One region of the Bradyrhizobium sp. HKCCYLRH3097 genome, then DNA from elsewhere that is predicted to be linked to it. Evidence: predicted binding sites of a transcription regulator. Region 1 holds the regulator's gene; each other region holds the start of a gene.
The links. The regulator PhoB, encoded in region 1, activates phosphate uptake and scavenging genes when phosphate is short. The targets are predictions, from matches to a motif close to TGTCATNNANCTGTCAT.
Positions count from the first base shown of each region.

Region 2: the regulator PhoB is predicted to act here: its motif matches at 1,448-1,464, upstream of ACQR0U_RS00095 (DUF2794 domain-containing protein).
Region 3: the regulator PhoB is predicted to act here: its motif matches at 1,983-1,999, upstream of phnC (phosphonate ABC transporter ATP-binding protein).

Region 1 is NZ_JBNPTX010000003.1:313,872-317,144, forward strand. It holds gene ACQR0U_RS10425 (trypsin-like serine protease) at 1-1,029, opposite strand, end outside; gene phoB (phosphate regulon transcriptional regulator PhoB) at 1,177-1,884, opposite strand; gene phoU (phosphate signaling complex protein PhoU) at 1,901-2,617, opposite strand; gene pstB (phosphate ABC transporter ATP-binding protein PstB) at 2,648-3,273, opposite strand, start outside.
Region 2 is NZ_JBNPTX010000001.1:21,730-25,002, reverse strand. It holds gene acnA (aconitate hydratase AcnA) at 1-84, shown strand, start outside; gene ACQR0U_RS00100 (DUF1223 domain-containing protein) at 273-1,055, shown strand; gene ACQR0U_RS00095 (DUF2794 domain-containing protein) at 1,476-1,841, shown strand; gene ACQR0U_RS00090 (GNAT family N-acetyltransferase) at 1,887-2,414, opposite strand; gene ACQR0U_RS00085 (Bax inhibitor-1/YccA family protein) at 2,570-3,273, opposite strand, start outside.
Region 3 is NZ_JBNPTX010000010.1:229,930-233,202, forward strand. It holds gene phnD (phosphonate ABC transporter substrate-binding protein) at 48-980, opposite strand; gene phnC (phosphonate ABC transporter ATP-binding protein) at 1,060-1,869, opposite strand; gene ACQR0U_RS23550 (DapH/DapD/GlmU-related protein) at 2,044-2,706, shown strand; gene ACQR0U_RS23555 (alpha-D-ribose 1-methylphosphonate 5-triphosphate diphosphatase) at 2,703-3,273, shown strand, end outside.

The DNA of each region.
Region 1 (3,273 bases):
TCCGGCCGTGGTCGCAGCCTGCAATTCCTCGCGCGTCAGCGCCCTGACCTCAACCGGCTTCGACGGCAGCGCGTCCTTCAGCACGATCAACGCCCAATCGGCGGGCGAGCGGTCGAGCGACCACCTGTCGTGCCGGGTCGGGACGAAATCAGGCGCCACGATCAGCTTGTCGGCGACAGACGATGCCGCCGGCGTGCCCCTGTTCATGCCGGCCAGGAAGCGGACGTTGCCGGGGCTGACCTGCGCCACGCCGTTGAACACGCAATGTGCCGCGGTGAGCACGACGCGCGGCGCGACCAGCGTGCCGGTGCACCAGCCGCCGGTCGAGTATTGCGCGACGGTGACGACGCCGATCGACGACGCCGGCCACGAGGTGGGATCGACGACCTCGCCGATGTGGCGGTCGAGCCCGAGCAGTTGCTCCGGACGCGGAGCGGCGATGCCGGCCTCCGCCGATTCCGGCTTCGGCCGCCAGGCCGCAATGGCACTCTGGGCCTGGACGCGCTGCGGCTCGGTCAACTTGACCCGCTGCACGTCGCGGCCGGCCGATCGCACGCCGCTACGGCCCGCCATCACCAGCCAGGCATAGCCCTGCACGACGTCCTGTTTCACACCGCGGCCGTCGAGCAGCATCAGGCCGAGCATGTATTGCGACTGGGCGAAGCCCTGCGCCGCGGCGCGGCTGAACCAGCGGCCGGCTTCGCCGTAATTGCTCGCAACACCTTCGCCATTGACGTAGGCGATGCCGAGATAGTGTTGCGCGACAGCGAGCCCCTGATCGGCGGCCTTGCGGTACCACGCCAGCGCCTCGGCGGGGTTGCGCGGTTGGCCCCAGCCGAAGGCGTGCATGAAGCCGACGTCGAACTGCGCCCGCGCATCGCCCTTGGCGGCCAGCGGCAGCAGCCGTCGCATCGCCGCCGCATGCTGCCCGTTGCCTGCCGCCGCGACCGCGTCTTCGAGCTCGGCGGCCGTGGCGCCCGCCGCGCCGCCGAGCAGCACGGCAAGAGATATGATGATGGTCTTGATCAAGGGCGTCCGCTGGGACCGAAACATCGTGACGGGCCACGAAGCAGACACGATCAAGACGGCGGCGGCGTGGCGGAAAGCGGACCGCGATCTCCTCAATCGGGCCGCCTCGCGCCTCACACCTGCTTCGTGCTCACGCCGGATCGCCCCTTACACCTGCTCGCTCTTGGCGAAGCGGTCATCGAGCGCATAACCGGCGCCGCGCACCGTGCGGATCGGGTCCTGCTCGCGGCCGGGATTGAGCAGCTTGCGCAGGCGGCCGATATGGACGTCGACGGTGCGCTCGTCGATGTAGATGTCGCGGCCCCAGACACTGTCGAGCAGCTGCTCGCGGCTGAACACGCGGCCGGGATGCTCCAGGAAGAACTCGAGCAGGCGGTATTCGGTCGGACCGAGATCGATCGGCCGCCCCGAGCGCGCCACGCGGCGTTTCTCGCGGTCGAGCTCGATGTCGCCATAGGACAGCACGGTCGCCAGCCGCTCCGGACTCGCCCGCCGCAGCAGGCCTTTCACCCGCGCCAGAAGCTCCGGCACCGAGAACGGCTTGACGATGTAGTCGTCGGCGCCGGTCGCGAGGCCGCGCACGCGCTCGCTCTCCTCCCCGCGTGCGGTGAGCATGATGATCGGCAACTGCCGGGTCTCGGTCCGCGCCCGCAGGCGGCGGCACAGCTCGATGCCGGACAGGCCCGGCAGCATCCAGTCGAGCACGACGAGATCGGGAACACGCTCCTTCAGGCGCGTGTCGGCTTCGTCGCCGCGCGCCACGGTCTCGACCTCGTAGCCTTCGGCCTCGAGGTTGTAGCGCAGCAGCGTCGTCAGCGCCTCCTCGTCCTCCACCACCAGAATTCGGGCGCCCATGTCTGAACCGTCTCTCTCAGTTGCCGGGGATCGTCGATGCGAAGCTCGTCATGTCGCCCTTCGGGCGCTTGTCCATGATCTGCTGGCCTTCGATCATATAGAACACCGTCTCGGCGATGTTGGTCGCGTGATCGCCGATGCGCTCGATATTCTTGGCGCAGAACATCAGGTGGATGCAGAACGAGATGTTGCGCGGATCCTCCATCATGTAGGTCAGGAGCTCGCGGAACAGCGAGGTGCAGATGGCATCGACTTCCTCATCGCCCTTCCACACCGTCATCGCGGCCGGCAAATCGTGCGCGGCATAGGCGTCCAGCACCGTCTTGACCTGCGACTGCACGAGATCGGTCATGTGCTCGAGCCCGCGGATCAGCTTCAGCGGATGGAAGTCGCTCTCCAGCGCCGCGACGCGCTTGCCGATGTTCTTGGCGAGATCACCGATACGCTCCAGATCGGTCGCCACGCGCATCGCGCCGACGATCTCACGCAGGTCGACCGCCATCGGCTGTCGCCGGGCGATGGTAAGAACGGCGCGCTCCTCGATGATGCGTTGCAGCTTGTCGACCTCGGCGTCGGTGGCGACCACCTTCTGGCCGAGCGCGATGTCGCGCCGCACCAGCGCATCGACGGAATCGACGATCAGCCGTTCCGCGAGGCCGCCCATCTCCGATACCAGACGGGTGAGGTCCTGCAGATCGCTGTCGAACGCCTTGGCGGTATGTTCACTGGCCATGATGATCTCCTGAAGACAATGTCGTCGGCGTCAGCCGAACCGGCCGGTGATATAATCCTGGGTCCGCCGATCGCTCGGCGAGGTGAAGATCTTGCTGGTGTCGTCGAACTCGATCAGCTCCCCGAGATACATGAAGGCGGTCTTGTCGGAGACGCGCGCCGCCTGCTGCATGTTATGCGTCACGATGGCGATCGTATAGTTTTCGGCGAGTTCCTGGATCAGCTCCTCGACCTTGGCGGTCGAGATCGGATCGAGCGCCGAGCACGGCTCGTCGAACAGGATCACCTCCGGCCGGACCGCCACGGTACGCGCGATGCACAGCCGCTGCTGCTGGCCGCCGGACAGCGACAGGCCCGAGGCGTTGAGCTTGTCCTTGACCTCGTTCCACAGCGCGCCGCCGCGCAGCGCCTTCTCGACCCGGTCGTCCATCTCCGACTTGGAGATCTTCTCATAGAGGCGGATGCCGAAGGCGATGTTCTCGTAGATCGTCATCGGGAACGGCGTCGGCTTCTGGAATACCATGCCGACCCGGGCACGCAGCAGGTTCAGATCGAGCTTGGGATCGAGGATGTTGGTGTTGTCGAGCATCAGCTGCCCGGTCGCCCGCTGCCCCGGATAGAGATCGTACATCCGGTTGAAGATGCGCAGCAGCGTGG
Region 2 (3,273 bases), on a different contig from region 1:
TGCCGGATCGATACGCTCGACGAGCTCGACTACTACCGCAACGGCGGCATCCTGCACTACGTGCTGCGCAAGCTCGCCGCTTAACCAACGCGCGATGCGACAGTTTGGCTCACTCTGAAGTGAGTAGCGGGTGATGAAGGAGGCGGCCTATGACAAAGGCCGCCTCTTTTGCATTTTCGGTTTGTTAACTACGAGGACGGCATCGCGGATGCAGTGATGCACAGGGCGCAGCGGACGGTGGTCCAGACGGGACAGTGGCGATGAGTGGACAGATGTCGTGGTGGTCGCGCGCAGCGCTGAGTGTCTGTGCGGTCATCGCTTTCGTCCGGCCAGCTGCGTCCGATCCCCGTGCGGTGATCGAACTCTTCACCTCGCAAGGCTGTTCGTCCTGCCCGCCGGCTGACAAGATCCTCGGCGAGCTCGCCAGAGATCCTTCGGTCATCGCGCTGTCGCTGCCGATCGACTACTGGGACTATCTCGGCTGGAAGGACACGCTGGCCGACTCCCGCTTCACGGCCCGGCAGCGGGCCTATTCTCGTGCGCGCGGCGACCGCGAGGTCTATACGCCGCAGGCGGTGGTCAACGGCTCCGTGCATGTGATCGGCAGCGACCGCGAGGCGATCGAGGGTGCCATCGAGGAGACCGTCCAGGGTGGCAGCGTGATGTCGGTGCCGGTGAGGCTGTCGGTCGACGGCCAGGACCTTACTGTCTCCGTGGCCGCGGCCAACGACCAGATGCCGCGCAAGCACGGCGAGGTCTGGGTCTGCTCGATCTCGCGGGTGGTCCCGATCTCGGTCGGCCGCGGCGAGAACAGCGGCCGTGATCTGACCTATTACAACGTCGTTCGCGGTCTTCAGAAGCTGGGTGACTGGAACGGGTCGCCGGTCAGATGGAGCGTGCCGCTGGAGAAGATCGCCCGCGAGGGCGTCGATGGCACCGTCGTCTATGTGCAGGACGGCAGTCGCGACCGCCCTGGGCCGATGCTCGGGGCCGCCTTTTCCGAGTTGCCGTTGGGCGGACGGGCTTCAGCAACGGCGCGCGGTCCCGAGCGCTGATCTTCCGTCGTCCTGATCTTCGTTTTCGCTGACCTGCGTTGGGCGCGTCACGTCCGTGCGACGGCGCGTCCCGACAATCTTACGTGCAGCTCACGCCAGAAAAGCAAAAGGACCAACTTGCGTTGGCCCTTTGCCTTACTTGTGAATAGACCCGATCCTGACGACCCCGGGGGGCTGGGGGCTGAGGAATCCGGAACCGAAAGGACCGGGCCAACGCACACGAATCTTATGCCGAAGGTCGGGGGCGGTCGGTGGGCGGAAAGACGGCGCGATTATGATTCTGCTAACGATCCCGTGACGCTTGCGTGTTCGCGGAACCGACGGCCTCGCAGGCTCGGTCGAACTTCAACAACGAAAACGGCCCCTTGCGGCTTCTGCCGGATGGCGCGATCATGTCACACGGATGACAGGAGGACGCCAATGAACCTCACGCCGGAGGACGCCGACCCCAGCGAGAACCGCGCGGCGGCGCGCAGTGCGGCCGCAGCGCCGAGCCGGGTGACGTTCGACCGCCTGGAGCTGAACCGCATCCTGAACCTCTACGGCCGCATGGTCGCCGACGGTGAGTGGCGCGACTATTCAATCGACTTCCTGCGTGACCGGGCCGTCTTCTCCGTGTTTCGCCGGGCGTCCGAGGTGCCGATCTACCGCATCGAGAAGGATCCGCGTCTCGCACGCAAGCAGGGCATGTACAGCGTGATCTCGGCCACCGGGCTGATCCTGCGCCGCGGCCACGAGCTCGAGCGCGTGCTGCTGGTGATCGCGCCCAAACCAGCCCTGGTCTGATCCCACGCGTTCCGGCTTGATCATGACATTCCGACTGGCGCTGCCTTACGCCGGGACGTCGCTGCTCCCGGCCCCGAGCGGGCGCTGCATCATCACAGTATCGAGCCAGCGGCCGAATTTCAGGCCGACGCTCGGGTGGGTGCCGATCATCTGGAAGCCGCAGGCGGTATGCAGCCCGACCGAGCCGGAATTGGCGGAGTCGCCGATGACGGCGATCATCTGGCGAAAGCCTCCCTCCTCACAGGCGTCGATCAGCCGCCGCATCAGGCGCATCCCGATGCCGCGACGCTGGCTGGCCGGAGCGAGATAGACCGAGTTCTCCACCGTGAAGCGATAGGCAGGGCGGGGCCGGTAGGGCCCGGCATAGGCATAGCCCACCACCTCTCCGTCCAGCAGGGCAGCGAAATAGGGGAAGCCGCCGTCGCGGAGCGCCCGGAAGCGGCGCGTCATCTCCGCCAGATCCGGAGGGTCGAGCTCGAAGGTGGCCGTGCCCTCGCGGACGGCTTGGCCGTAGATGGCGGTGATGGCGGGAAGGTCGGCCTCCTGGGTGGGCCGGATTTCAATGTCGGACATGAAGGGAAGCATACCCGGGCGGACGCGGCGATCAATCCGGCCTCGCGGCATGGCTGCCGCTGCGGCTTTGCGCCGGTCGCAATCGGGGTTTGTGCAAACGAAAAGCCCCGGCGGTGAGGCCGGGGCTTCGAAGGTCGCTCGTTCGAGCGCTTGGATCAGTCGCGCTGTCCGAGCAACTGCAGCAGCAGCGTGAACAGGTTGATGAAGTTCAAGTACAGCGACAGGGCGCCGGTGATTGCCGCGCGCTCCGCGATGTCGCCGCCCGCGGAAGCGTAGCCGTAGATGTACTCGTTCTTCAGACGCTGCGTGTCCCAGGCGGTCAGGCCGGCGAACACGAACACGCCGATCACCGAGACGATGAACTGCAGCATCGAGCTCGCCAGGAACAGGTTCACGAGGCTCGCCAGCACGATCCCGATCAGGCCCATGAACAGGAACGAACCCATGCCCGTCATGTCACGCTTGGTCGTGTAGCCGTAGAGGCTCAGCGCGCCGAACGTCGCCGCGGTGATGAAGAACACCCGCACGATCGAGGTGTGGGTGTACACCAGGAAGATCGACGACAGCGAGATGCCCATCAAGGCCGAGAACACCCAGAACAGGATCTGCGCGGTCGACGGCGCCAAGCGGTTGATGCCGGCCGAGATCGCGAACACCATGACCAGGGGGGCCAGGATGAACAGCCACTTCAGCGGGCTCACGAACATCGCGTAGCCGAACTGCGTCAGATAGGCGTTGCCGAACTTGAACACGCCGGCCGCCGGATCGCCGGTCACCGACGCCATGTAGACGCCCAGTGCCGCAAGGCCGGTGATGGCCAGGCCGATGCTCATGTAATTGTAGATGCGCAGCATGTAGG
Region 3 (3,273 bases), on a different contig from region 1:
ACGAGCCGGGCCCCACGAGACCCGGCTCACCATCGATGGATCGTCGATCAGGACGCCTTCTTGCGCAGGCTGTCGACGAATTTGATCAGGTCGATCGTGCCATCCCAGTCCTTCGTCGTGGCAGGGTGGAAGCCCTTCTTCTGGCCGTCGGAGAGACGGTCGAAGGCGGCCTTGTCCTTGATCGGCGCATCGAAGAAGGCCTTGGCGATCGCCGATTTCAGATCGGCCGGCAGGTCGGTGTTGTAGGCGTAGGGGCCGTTGATGATCGGCGCCGACTTGTGAATGATGCGGAAGTCGTCCTTCTTCATCGGCGAACCGTCAGCGTTCTTCAGCATGCCCTTGGTCAGCATCTGGGCCAACGTCGAATCGTTGTCGCTCGTCCATTGGTTGGCCGCGATGTCGACAGTCCCCTGCGAAAGGGCCAGCACCGCGTTCTCGTGGCTGCCGGTGAAGACAACCTTGCCAAAATACGTCTCGGCGTCGGTCACGCCCATCTTGTTGAGCTCGAAGCGGGGCACGTTGTTGCCCGACGTTGAGTTCGGATCGACGAGGCCGAGATTCTTGCCCTTGAGGTCTTCGACCTTCCGGTACGGGCTGCTCGCCTTGACGAAGAACACCGAATAGTAGCCGGTGCTGCCGTCGGAGTTGATGTCGTTGGCGAAGGCATCGGTCTTGACCCCGGTGAGCCGGGCGCGGGCAAACGACGCCGAGCCATAGCTCGCGATGTGGATGTTGCCGGCGCGCTGGCCTTCGATCACGGCCGCATAATCGTTGGCGATACGCAGCGTCACCTTCACGCCCAGCTCTTTCGAGAGATAGTTCACGAAAGGCGTCCAGCGCTCGGTGACACCCGAGGCGTTCTCTGCCGGGACCACGGCGAAGGTCAGCTCAGGATACTTCGCCTTCCAGTCCTCGGCTGACGCCGAGGCCGTGAAAGCCAGCGCAGCGACGCCCGCCAGAACGATGCGACGATTGATCATAACATGCCCTCTTGTTGCAGTAAGTAACAGGTCTCGCCCCCGCGCCATGCGGAAGCTCGAGCTTGCAGAAATCCGCGTCTCAGGCCACGGCCGCTTCGCCAAGTACCGGCACCGTTGCCGCCGGTGCCGGATGGATCGAACCCATCACCTCGTCCGCCTCGAGATCGTAGAGTTCACGTGCGATCTGCGCCGTCAGCGCCGACGGCACGTCGTCGAACACGATCCGTCCGGTCGCCATGCCGATCAGGCGATCGCAATAGCTGCGCGCCAGATCGAGCGAATGCAGATTGCAGACGACGGTGATGCCGAAATGCTTGTTGATGCGCAGCAACGCGTCCATCACGATCTTGGTGTTACGGGGATCGAGCGAGGCGATCGGCTCGTCTGCGAGAATGATCTCGGGGTTCTGCACCATCGCGCGCGCGATCGCGACGCGCTGCTGCTGCCCGCCCGAGAGCTGATCGGCGCGCTGCGCGGCGAGGGAGGCCATGTCGAACTGCTCGAGCGCCGACAGCGCCATGGCGACATCCTCCGCTGGCCAGAGCTGCGCCAGCGAGCGCCACGACGGGATTTCGGCCAGTCGCCCCATCAGCACGTTCGTCAGCACGTCCAATCGGCCGACCAGATTGAACTGCTGGAAGATCATCGCCGAGCGCGCGCGCCACTGCCGCAGGTCACGGCCGCGCAGCGCCGTCACGTCGAGATCCTTGAAGAGGATGCGGCCGCCGCTCACCGGGCTCAGGCGATTGATGGACCGCAGCAGGGTCGACTTGCCGGCGCCGGAACGCCCGATCACGCCGACGAAGCTGCCCGGTGCAACAGAGAAGGATGCATTGTCGACTGCGGCTTTCATGCCAAAACGGCACGTCAGGCCATCCACCACCAGCATTGAATTCTCCAGACGCCTCGCTTTGGCCTATCGCTAGCGTTTGGATTCTACAGTTATGTGACAGGGACACTGCGGCGCCACGTCCGTCCACATGCCGGTCACAGTCATGCAGATGTCACGCCTCTGTCATAGGGGAGATCCAACACCCTCACAGGCGTAGAGACAGGACGCGAGATGGCCGGCAAGTCGCTTTCGATTGAACCTACAGTTGACCCTTCGGCCAAGCTCCAGGACGTGACGCTCGGCGCCTATTGCGAGATAGGCGCCCGCACCATCCTGCAGGAGGTGACGATGGGCGACTACTCCTACGTGGTGAACGATTCCCAGATCACCTACACGACGATCGGGAAGTTCTGCTCGATCGCGGCGATGACCCGGATCAATCCGGGCAACCACCCGATGCAGCGGGCGACGCAGGCCCATTTCACCTATCGCGCCAGCGCCTATTTCCCAGGAGAGCCGGACGATGCGGAGTTCTTCGCCTGGCGGAGAGAGCATCATGTCCAGATCGGACACGATGTCTGGATCGGCCATGGCGCGATCGTGTTGCCGGGCCGCAACATCGGCACCGGCGCGGTCGTGGCGGCTGGCGCCATCGTCACCAAGGACGTTCCGGCCTATACCATCGTCGCCGGCAATCCGGCGCGCCCGATCAAGCGCCGGTTTCCGCGCGAGGTCGAGCAGCGGCTGCTGGATCTGGCGTGGTGGGATTGGAATCACGAGGCGCTGCGCGCGGCGCTGCCGGATTTCCGCAAGCTCGCGATCACCGCGTTTCTCGACAAATACGAGGCTGCCCTCGACGCACGCGTCTCGGTGCGGCAGAGTGCCGCCCCATGACCGATATCTCCATCTCGCGAGGCCGCGGCCTCGTCGATACCGACTTCGTCGACACCTCCTTGATCATATCCGGCGGCGTGATCGCCGGCATCGGGACACCGGGACGCCGGTCGGGTCTCGAACTCGATGCGGAGGGGCTCACTGTGCTTCCCGGCATCGTCGACATCCACGGCGATGCGTTCGAGCGCCAGATGATGCCGCGCGCCGGGGTCGATTTCCCGACAGACGTTGCGCTGATCGACAGCGACCGCCAGGCCATCAGCAATGGCATCACCACGGTCTTTCACGCGACGACCTGGTCATGGGAGCCGGGCCTGCGCAGCGCCGACAATGCGCGGCGCCTGCTCGAATCGATCGAAGCGCTGCGCCCGCGGCTCGCAGCCGACACGCGCTTTCATCTGCGTCACGAGACCTTCAATCTCGACGATGAGGAGGAGATCGGCCGGTGGCTCGCCGACCGGCGCGTTGACTTGTTCGCCTTCAACGATCACATGGATTCGACGGTGGCGAGTCTGGACAAGCCGCACAAGCGCCAGCGCATGGTCGACCGCACCGGCCTGCCCGGCG